DNA from 2 places in the Micromonospora fiedleri genome. Region 2 is predicted to be linked to the other one. Evidence: riboswitches for the same ligand, from Rfam matches in the RefSeq annotation. Region 2 holds a riboswitch; the other holds the start of a gene.
The links. Region 2 has a riboswitch for thiamine pyrophosphate ahead of JMF97_RS07500 (ECF transporter S component). Riboswitches for the same ligand answer to the same signal wherever they lie in the genome.

Region 1 (4,956 bases), on a different contig from region 2:
ACGCCGGCCACTGGCGGCGGGACGAGACGGTCGGGTCGAACCGGTAGACGGGACCGGCCATGGGCGCTCCGCCGCCGCCGATCTCCGGGAAGCGGCTGTTGCCGCCGTAGCCGTAGTCGACAGTGGCCGGGATGGCCGCCGGCAGGTTGGTCAGACCGGTGTTGTTGGGGGAGTTGTTCACCGGCGCGGAACAGTTGAACTTCGCCCCGCTCGGGCCGGACGGGAACTGGTAGTCGTTGTACGCCTGGTTGTTGCCATGGCAGTACGGCCAGCCGAAGTTGCCGGGCCGGTCGACGATGTTCCACTCGACCAGGCCCTCCGGGCCCCGGTTGGAGTTGGTGGTGGTGGCGTCCGGGCCGTAGTCGGCGACGTAGAGCACGTTGGTCACCGGGTCGATGCCGATCCGGAACGGGTTGCGCAGACCCATCGCGTAGATCTCCGGCCTGGTCTGCGCGGTGCCCGGGGCGAACAGGTTCCCGCTCGGGATGGTGTACGTCCCGTCGGCCTGCGGCCGGATCCGGAGCACCTTGCCGCGCAGGTCGTTGGTGTTACCGGCGGTGCGCTGCGCGTCGTAGTCCGCTCGCCCGGAACGCTCGTCCAACGGGCTGTAGCCACTGGACTCGAAAGGGTTGGTGTTGTCCCCGGTGGCCAGGTAGAGGTTGCCGGCCGAGTCGAAGGTCATCGTCCCGCCCATGTGGCAGCAGGTGTTGCGCTGCGTGGGCACCTCCAGCACGACCCGTTCGCTCGACGCGCTGATCGTGTCACCGGTGACGGTGAACCGGGACAGGTAGTTGCGGGACCCGCCCGCGCTCGGGGCGTAGTAGAGCCAGACCCATCCGTTGCTGGCGAAGTTGGGGTCGAGTCGGATGCCGAGCAGGCCGTCCTCGTTGCCGGCGAAGACGCTCAACCGCAGTGCGGTGACGGTCTGGCCGGTGTCCGGCTTGATGATCTGCACGCGGCCGTCGCGCTCGATGTAGAAGACCCGCCCGTCGGGCGCGATGTCCAGCTCCATCGGGTTGCTGGTGTTGCTGTCCAGCGTCACCTTCTCGAAGCTGGCGGCCCGGCCGGCGCCGCAGTCGGAGTGCACCACCCCGGCCGCGGTCTGGATGCCGCCGAGCAGGTGTTGCAGGAAGGCCGCGTCGGAGAAGGACTCCTGGGTGTGCCCACCGCCGGTGTACCAGGACCGGCCACCGTCGTAGCCCTGGCACCAGGCGATCGGGTGGTCGTGCCCCATCGCCCCGCTGCCGGGGCTGTAGCTGCGCTCGTCGAGCGAGGCCAGCACCTGCACCTGACGGGCACGGGGGTTGGTGCGGAAGTTGTACCACTCGTCGTACCGGGACCACCGCTCCGGCAGGTGCCGGGTCGACTCGTGCGCGTAGTCCTCGACCTTCACGGTCGCCGTCTGGTTCGCCGGGTGGCTGTTGAAGTACGCGCCGACCAGCTGGCCGTACCAGGCCCAGTCGTACTCGGTGTCGGAGGCGGCGTGCACGCCGACGTATCCACCACCGGCGCGGATGTAGCGCTCGAAGGCCGACTGCTGGCTGGCGTTGAGCACGTCTCCGGTGGTCGACAACCAGATGACCGCCTTGAACCGGGCCAGGTTGGTGTCGGTGAAGGCACCGCCGTCCTCTGTGGTGACGACTGTGAAATTGTTCGCGGTACCGAGTTGTTGGATCGCCCGGATGCCCGCCGGGATCGAGTCGTGGCGGAACCCGGCGGTCTTGGAGAACACCAGGACGGAGTACGGGTCAGCGGCGGCAGCGGCAGCGGTACGGCCCGCGGCCTGGGCGGCTGCGGGGCCGGTGATCGGAGCCGGCGCACCGGCCAGCACGAGTACGAGGGCGAGTAGCGCGACGGTCAGTGGGCCGAGCGTTGCTCGTCGACGGCGGCTTCGGGGCACGAAAGTCTCCTCTTTCCGTGTGGGACGGGTCGGAGCGGGCGGCGGTGACTACTCCGGTTCGGTCCGAGCGCTCGTACCTGACGGTGAGGGTCTGGCTGCCGAGGAACTGAGCCGATCACTCAATTTGTGTTCGTCGATCGGTGTCGGGCAAGACTCATTGATGTAACAGATCGGTAACGAGGGCCTGAGGAATTGGCATGAGTCGCTGCATATCGGGGTCTTTTCCGGTCGCCGGGTCCCGGCGCGTCGGATTGACGCGGCTGCCTCCGGCCCGGCTCGTGCAGCAGCACGGGGGTTGGCGGCACAGCCGAAACAACGTACGGTGACACCCAACGAACCCACGGGAGCCCGGTGTACCGGGCTGAGAGGGGGGCTGCCAGCCCCCGACCGTCGAACCTGATCCGGGTAATGCCGGCGCAGGGAGGAGAGTTGCCGTGCCGTCCCTCGGACGACTGCATCTGATCACCGACACCCGACCCGGGCGGGATGCGCTCGCCGTGCTCGCTGCCGCCCTGCCGGTGGCCCACACCGAACTGGTCGTCCAGGTCCGGGTCGAGGACAGCACCACCGACCGCGAGGCGTACGAGCTGACCCGGCAGGTGCTGGTGCTCTGCCGCCCGTACGGGGTCACCTGCCTGGTCAACGACCGGTTGCATGTGGCGTTGGCGGCGGGCGCGTCCGGCGGCCACGTCGGTGCCGACGACCTGCCGGTGGCGACGGCCCGGCGGGTGCTCGGCCCGGATGCGGTGCTGGGCGCCACCGCGCGCGAGCCGGTGGCGGCGGCCGAGGCGGTCGCCGCCGGAGCAAGCTATCTGGGCGTGGGCCCCTGCCACGCCACCACCACCAAGGACGGCCTGCCGCCGGCGATCGGCGTGGCGGGCGTCCGGGCGGTGGTCGAGGCGGTCACGGTGCCGGTGATCGCCATCGGGGGAGTGACGGCGGAGGACGTGCCTGTGTTGCGGTCCGCCGGCGTGTACGGGGTGGCGGTGGTCGGCGCGCTCTCCGGAGCCGCCGACCCCGCCCACGCCGCAGCCGCGTTCATGGACGCGCTGGCGTGTTAACAAGGGGCCCTTCCTCTACCGGAGGCGTTAACAAGGGTCCCTTCCTTGCACCGCAGGTGACGGTGGTGGGGGCGGGGCCGATCGGGTTGGCGATCGCGTGGCGGTGCGCGGCACGCGGGCTGCGCGTCGTGGTGCACGATCCGGCGCCGGGCTCGGGTGCCTCGCACGTTGCTGCGGGCATGCTGGCGCCGGTGGCCGAGGCGTACTTCGGCGAAGACGAGTTGACCGGGCTGCTCACCGAATCCGCCCGACGCTGGCCGGGCTTCGCCGCCGAGCTGACCGAGGCGACCGGGGTCGACATCGGATACCGGACCGAGGGCACCCTGATGGTCGGGCTCACCGCCGACGACCTGGCCGAGGCGCGTCGACTGTGGTCGTACCAGCAGGGGCTGGGTCTGCCGGTGAGCTTGCTGCGCCCCTCCCAGCTGCGGGAGCGCGAACCGGCGCTGGCGCCGCGGGTCCGCGGCGGCGCGCTTGCCGCCACCGACCACCAGGTCGATCCGCGGCGCCTGGTGCCGGCGCTGCGCCTCGCCGCCGCGCGGGCCGGCGCGGTGCTGGTCACCGAACCGGTCAGGCAGCTGTCCGAGCCGTCGGGCGGGGTGACCGTGGTCGCCGCCGGCTGCGGCGCCGCCGCCCTCACCGGGCTGCCGGTCCGCCCGGTGAAGGGCCAGGTGCTGCGGCTACGCACCCCCGACGGCGGTCCGCCGGGCTTCCGGCACGTCATCCGGGGGTACGCCGACGGCGAGCACGTCTACCTGGTCCCGCGCGAGTGCGGTGAGGTGGTCGTCGGCGCGACCGTCGAGGAACGCACCGACGTGGCGGTCTCCGCCGGTGCGGTGCTGCGGCTGCTGCGGGCCGCCGTGGACCTGATGCCCGAGCTGGCCGAGTACGACCTGGTGGAGACGATCGCCGGGCTGCGTCCGGGCACCCCGGACAACGCGCCGATCCTCGGGCCGCTCCCGAGCCGACCGGACGTGCTGGCGGCCACCGGCCACCACCGGCACGGGATCGTGCTCACCCCGGTCACCGCGGACCTGATCACCGGCCTGATCACCGGAGAGGGGACGGACGACCCGCTGCTCACCCCGTTTCGGGCCGACCGGTTCCACCCGGACAGCAAGGAGGAGGACCTGTGGAGTTGACGGTGAACGGTGTCGAGCGGGACGTGCCCGACGGTGCCACGGTCGCCGACCTGGTTCGGCAGGTCACCCCGCAGCAGCGCGGGGTGGCGGTGGCGGTGAACGGTGAGGTCGTGCCGCGTACCGGCTGGCCGGCGACGGCGCTGCGCGGTGGCGACCGGGTCGAGGTGCTCAGCGCCGCGCAGGGCGGGTGACCATGGACTCCGACGGCTTCGAGATCGGCGGTACCCGGTTCGGGTCACGGCTGATTCTCGGTACCGGTGGGGCGGCGAACCTGCACGTGCTGGAGCAGGCGATCCGGGCCTCCGGCACCGAGCTGGTCACCCTCGCCCTGCGCCGGGTGGACACCGTCCCCGGTGGCTCGGGCGGTCTGCTGGATCTGCTGGACCGGTGCGGGGTACGGCTGCTGCCGAACACGGCCGGCTGCTACACCGCCGGGGAGGCGGTGAAGGTGGCGCACCTGGCGAGGGACGCGTTCGACACCGACTGGGTCAAACTGGAGGTGATCGGTGACGAGCGCACGCTGCTGCCCGACGGGGTGGAACTGCTGCGCGCCGCCGAGGAACTCGTCGCCGACGGGTTCACCGTGCTGCCGTACACCTCGGATGATCCGATCCTGGCCCGCCGGCTCGCCGACGTGGGCTGCGCGGCGGTGATGCCGGCCGGCTCGCCGATCGGGTCGGGGCTCGGGGTGTCCAACCCGCACCACATCCGGCTGATCCGGCAGAGCGTCGACGTGCCGGTGATCCTGGACGCCGGGATCGGTACCGCCTCCGACGCGGCGCTGGCCATGGAGTTGGGCTGCGACGCGGTGCTGCTGGCCAGCGCGGTGACCCGGGCCGCCGATCCGGTGGCG
Region 2 (4,956 bases):
CCGATCACCTCGACCCAGGTGTCGTCGGGCAGACCGGTCGGCACGTCGCCGGTGAGGCCGAGCTTGACCGGCCGCCCGTCGGCCGCGCAGCAGGACAGCACCATGCGGGCCAGGATGGGGCGGCCGTCCTCGCCGGTGGCGAGGAAGCCGGTCAGCAGCACGCGTCGGTCGCCGATCGAGGCACCTCGGTCGAACAGCGCCCGGGCCGCGTAGTCGAGGACGCTGACCGGCGCGGGGTCGGCGTCGGGCAGCGGCGGGTAGTCCGACTGTCGTGGGGCGTTCAGCGCGGTGCCGGACTGGCTGGCCGCGTACGAGCCGAGGGCCGGCGGGGCGACCAGCAGCAGGCCGAGCACGGGCAGGATGAGCAGCCAGCCGACGCGCGGTTCGTGGTGGGTGTGGTCGTCGTGGTCGTCGGCGGGTTCGTCGGCGCGGGTGAGGACCGGGCGTAGCTCGTACCAGAGGGTCATGATCGCGGCGACCACCAGCAACAGGCCGGCGGGGATCAGGAACGGTCGTAGCCCTTCCTTGACGTAGCGCAGGTAGAGGTCGGAGAGGCTGGCCCGCAGCACCGCGCCGCCGAGCAGCAGCAGGACCACCGCCTGCGCCTGCCGGTTCACAGCAGCACCGCCCCGACACCGACGGCGATCAGCAGGGCCACCGCGAACGTGGTCGGCGCGAACCGGAACGCGAACCGGCGGCCGAAGACACCGGCCTGCATCGAGATCAGCTTGAGGTCGACCATCGGCCCCACCACCAGGAACACCAGTCGGGACGTGAGGGAGAACTGCGACAGCGAGGCGGCCACGAAGGCGTCCGCCTCGGAGCAGAGCGAGAGCAGCACGGCGAGTGCCGCCAGCGCCAGGATGGACAGCCAGGCGTTGTCGGCGAGGGTCTGCAACAAGCGTTCCGGCACCAGGACGTTGATGCTGGCGGCGGCCATCGCGCCGAGCACCAGGAAGCCACCGGCGTGGGTGACGTCGTGCCGGACGGCGGCCCAGAAGGCCCGCCCGCGCCGGGGGTCGTCCAACTCGGGTCGGCGCGGCATCCTGATCCACTCGGTGCGCCCGAGGCGCAGCCAGAGCCAACCCATCACCATGGCCACCACGAGGCTGGCCAGGCCCCGGGCGAGGACCATCTCGGGGTTGTCGGGGAAGGCGACCGCGGTGGCGGTCAGCACGATCGGGTTGACCGCGGGTGCGGCGAGCAGGAAGGCCAGGGCGGCGGCCGGGGTGACCCCGCGACGGATCAGCGAGCCGGCGATCGGCACGGATCCGCACTCGCAGCCGGGCAGCACCACGCCGGCCGCGCTGGCCGCCGGCACCGCCAGGGCCGGGTGCCGGGGCAGCGCCCTGGCCCAGAACGACCGGGGTACGAAGACCGCGATCACGGCCGAGAGCAGCACCCCGAAGACCAGGAACGGCACCGCCTGCACCATGATCGAGACGAACACCGTGGTCCAGGTCTGCAGGCGCGGATCGTCAAGCGCCCCGGCCAGCGGATCCCGAAAGATGATCAGCAGGATCAGCAGCCCGGCCAGCACCTCGACCGAGCCGATCCGGTCGCCGAGCCAGCGTCGGGGTGGTGTGGAGCCGTCCGGGTGGGTCGCCGGCACCTCGGTGGTGACGCCGCTCGGACGGCCCTGCGGTTCGTCGGCCGGTACGGCGTGATCCGTGTCTGTGCTCACCCTGTCGTCTCTTCACCCGGGACATTCGGCGGGCTGAGATTACCGTCCGGAACCGACAACGTCGATGAATGTCACGGAAACGGGTGGGTGCGGCGGGCGGGCGTACGGGCGGCTCGGGCCGCACCGGGCGTGACCTGCGTAGATCACATTGCCTGTTGATCTTTAAAGGTGTTAGCGTCGGCGAGACAACTTCACCTCCGACAGGGGAGCGCACAGCGCTGAGAGTGCGGGTTCACCCGCAGACCCTCCGTACCTGATCTGGGTAATGCCAGCGCAGGGAGTTCGGTCCACCTCCAGCCCGCCACGGCCCGGTGCCGTCGGGCGCGGCGTGCGTCTTACCTGGTTCGAACACTGGACTGGGAGCAATCATGATTCGACCGACCAGCAACCGATGGCGCACCATCGACATCGTCGTGGCTGCGGTGATCGCCGTCGCCTTCGGTGTGATCTTCTGGGCCTGGGGCCTGCTCTGGCGGGCCGTCGACCCGGCCTTCGCCTTCTTCCCGGCCAGCCAGGCCATCATGTACGGCGTCTGGCTGATCCCCGCGGTGCTCGGCGGCCTGGTGATCCGCAAGCCGGGTGCCGCGCTGTTCTGCGAGGCGGTCGCGGCGACGGTCTCCGCGCTGCTGGGCTCGGAGTGGGGCGGCGTCACCATCGTCCAGGGCCTGATCCAGGGCCTCGGCGCGGAACTGGCCTTCGCCGCCTTCCGCTACCGCTCGTTCCGGCTGCCGACCGCACTGCTCGCCGGCGCGATGACCGGCCTCGGTGCCGCGCTGTTCGACTTCTTCGTCTGGAACAACGCGTACGAGTTGGTCAGCTACCGGATCCCGTACGCCCTGTTCACCATCCTCAGCGCCGCCGCGATCGCCGGCGCAGGCGCGTACGCCCTCACCAACTCCCTCGCCCGCACCGGCGCCCTGTCCCGCTTCCCCTCCGGCCGCACCCAAACCCTCGTCTGACCCCCCTGCCCCTGTTGATCAAGAAGTTTGCGTCTGTCGACCTGCATCTCTCAGACGCAAACTTCTTGATCAACGCGCGGTGGGTGGGTGGTTGGTGGGTGTACGGGAGGAGGGAGGTACGGGGTGGGTGGGGTGCGGCTGCGGGGGTTCGGGTGGCGGCATGCGGGGCGGCGGGCCTGGGCCGTGCGCGGGGTGGATCTGTGGGTGCGGCGGGGGGAACGGGTGTTGCTGCTCGGGCCTTCCGGGGCGGGCAAGAGCACGGTGCTGGCCGCGCTGGCGGGGCTGTTGCCGGAGGACTCCGGTGAGCAGGAGGGCACCATCGAGATCGACGGTCGCCCGCCGGCCGAGGTCCGTGAGCGGGTCGGCATCGTCTTTCAGGATCCGCAGTCCCAACTGGTCATGGCCCGCAGCGGCGACGACGTGGCGTTCGGGCTGGAGAACCGGGGCGTACCGGCGGCACAGATCTGGCCCCGCGTCGACGAGGCGTTGCACCGGGTCGGGTTCCCGTACCACCGGGACCGTCGCACCGCGGCGCTCTCCGGCGGCGAACAGCAGCGACTCGCCCTGGCCGGTGCGCTCGCGCTGCGCCCCGACCTGCTGCTGCTCGACGAGCCCACCGCCAACCTCGACCCGGCCGGTGCCGACCTGGTCCGCGCCGCGATCACCCGCGCAGTCGACGGCGACACCACACTGATCCTGGTCGAGCACCGCATCGCCGACGCCCTGCCCCTGGTGGACCGGGTGGTCGTGCTCGAAGCCGGTGGCGGCGTGCGCGCCGACGGTACGCCGGAAGCCGTCTTCGCCGCGCACGGCGACGCCCTCGCCGCCGACGGCGTCTGGGTGCCGGGCCGGCAGTTCCCGCCACGCCCGGCCACCGCCCCCGCCGGCGAGGTGCTGCTCACCGCCGACCGGCTCGGCCAGCCACCCCGGCTGGCCCCCACCAACCTGACCGTACGCGCCGGTGAGGCGCTCGCCGTGCTCGGTCCCAACGGCGCCGGCAAGTCCACCCTCGCGTTGCTGCTCGGCGGGCTGCTCAAGCCCGGCACCGGACGACTGTCGGGCAGCACGGAACTGGCCGGGGCCGACGCCCGCACGGCACCGCACCGGTGGCGTGCGCCCGCGCTGGCGCGCCGGATCGGCTCGGTGTTCCAGGATCCGGAGCACCAGTTCGTCACCAGCACGGTCTTCGACGAACTGGCGTTGGGTCCGCGCCGGACGGGCGCCACCGACGCGGTGGTCCGCCAGCGCGTCGACGACCTGCTGCAACGGCTGCGGCTGGACAAGTTGGCCGGGGCGAACCCGTACACCCTCTCCGGTGGGGAGGCGCGGCGGCTGAGCGTCGCGACCGCCCTGGCCACCGCGCCCCGGCTGTTGATCTGCGACGAGCCCACCTTCGGGCAGGACCGGCGGACCTGGCGGGAGCTGGTGGACCTCTTCGCGGAACTGCGCGACGCCGGCCACGGCCTGGTGACTGTCACCCACGACACCGACTTCGTGGCCGCGCTGGCCGACCGCACCCTGACCCTGCGGCCCGTACCGCGCCGCGGCGACGACCCGGGCGAGCGCCCCGACCTGCCCACCCGCGAGCCGGGTGACGGCCGCCCTGTTGATCGTGGACGGCCGGCGGGGAGCGAGGGTGGGATGCGGACGTCACCGACAGACGATGCCGGGCCGGCGACGGCGGGGCAACGATGATCGACCTCGAACCGGTCGCGCGGCCGGACGCCCCGCTGGCCCGCCGCAATCCGGTGGCCAAGCTGGCGGCGGCGCTGCTGTTCGCCTTCCCGCTGCTGGCGACGCTGGATCCGGTCGCTCCGGCGATCGCCCTGGCAGTGGAGATGGCGGTACTGCCGTTGTTCGGCCTGCGGTACCGGGTGCTGTTCCGTCGGGCCTGGCCGTTGCTGCTCGCCGCCGGTGGCGTACTGGTCACCCTGGTCCTGTTCGCCGCCGACCGGTCAGGACGGGTGCTGCTCGACGCCGGGCCGATCATGGTCACCTCGTCGGTGCTGCTCACCGCCCTCGGCCTGGTGCTGCGCCTGTTCGCGGTCGCGCTGCCCGGCGTGATCGTCTTCGCCACCACCGATCCGACCGATCTGGCCGACGCGCTGGTGCAGAACGCGAAGGCACCGGCCCGGTTCGCTATCGGCGCGTTGGCCGCGTTCCGGTTGTTGCCGCTGCTCAGCCAGGAGTGGCAGATGATCGCCATGGCCCGCCGGGCGCGGGGCGTGGAGGCCGGTCGCAACCCGGTGGCCAAGCTGCGGCTGTTCGTCTCGACCGCGTTCACCCTGCTGGTCGGAGCGATCCGCCGGGGCA

Region 1: linked by a shared signal. The riboswitch ahead of thiE (thiamine phosphate synthase) and the one ahead of JMF97_RS07500 (ECF transporter S component) in region 2 are both predicted to bind thiamine pyrophosphate.

Annotation. Positions count from the first base shown of each region.
Region 1 covers NZ_JAETXL010000005.1:542,893-547,848, reverse strand. Annotated here, with positions in the region: gene JMF97_RS16600 (ThuA domain-containing protein) at 1-1,900, opposite strand, end outside; TPP riboswitch at 2,231-2,340, shown strand; gene thiE (thiamine phosphate synthase) at 2,335-2,961, shown strand; gene thiO (glycine oxidase ThiO) at 2,955-4,103, shown strand; gene thiS (sulfur carrier protein ThiS) at 4,094-4,294, shown strand; gene JMF97_RS16580 (thiazole synthase) at 4,297-4,956, shown strand, end outside.
Region 2 covers NZ_JAETXL010000002.1:770,773-775,728, forward strand. Annotated here, with positions in the region: gene JMF97_RS07490 (TIGR03943 family putative permease subunit) at 1-617, opposite strand, end outside; gene JMF97_RS07495 (permease) at 614-1,612, opposite strand; TPP riboswitch at 1,877-1,982, shown strand; gene JMF97_RS07500 (ECF transporter S component) at 2,053-2,643, shown strand; gene JMF97_RS07505 (ABC transporter ATP-binding protein) at 2,767-4,338, shown strand; gene JMF97_RS07510 (energy-coupling factor transporter transmembrane component T family protein) at 4,335-4,956, shown strand, end outside.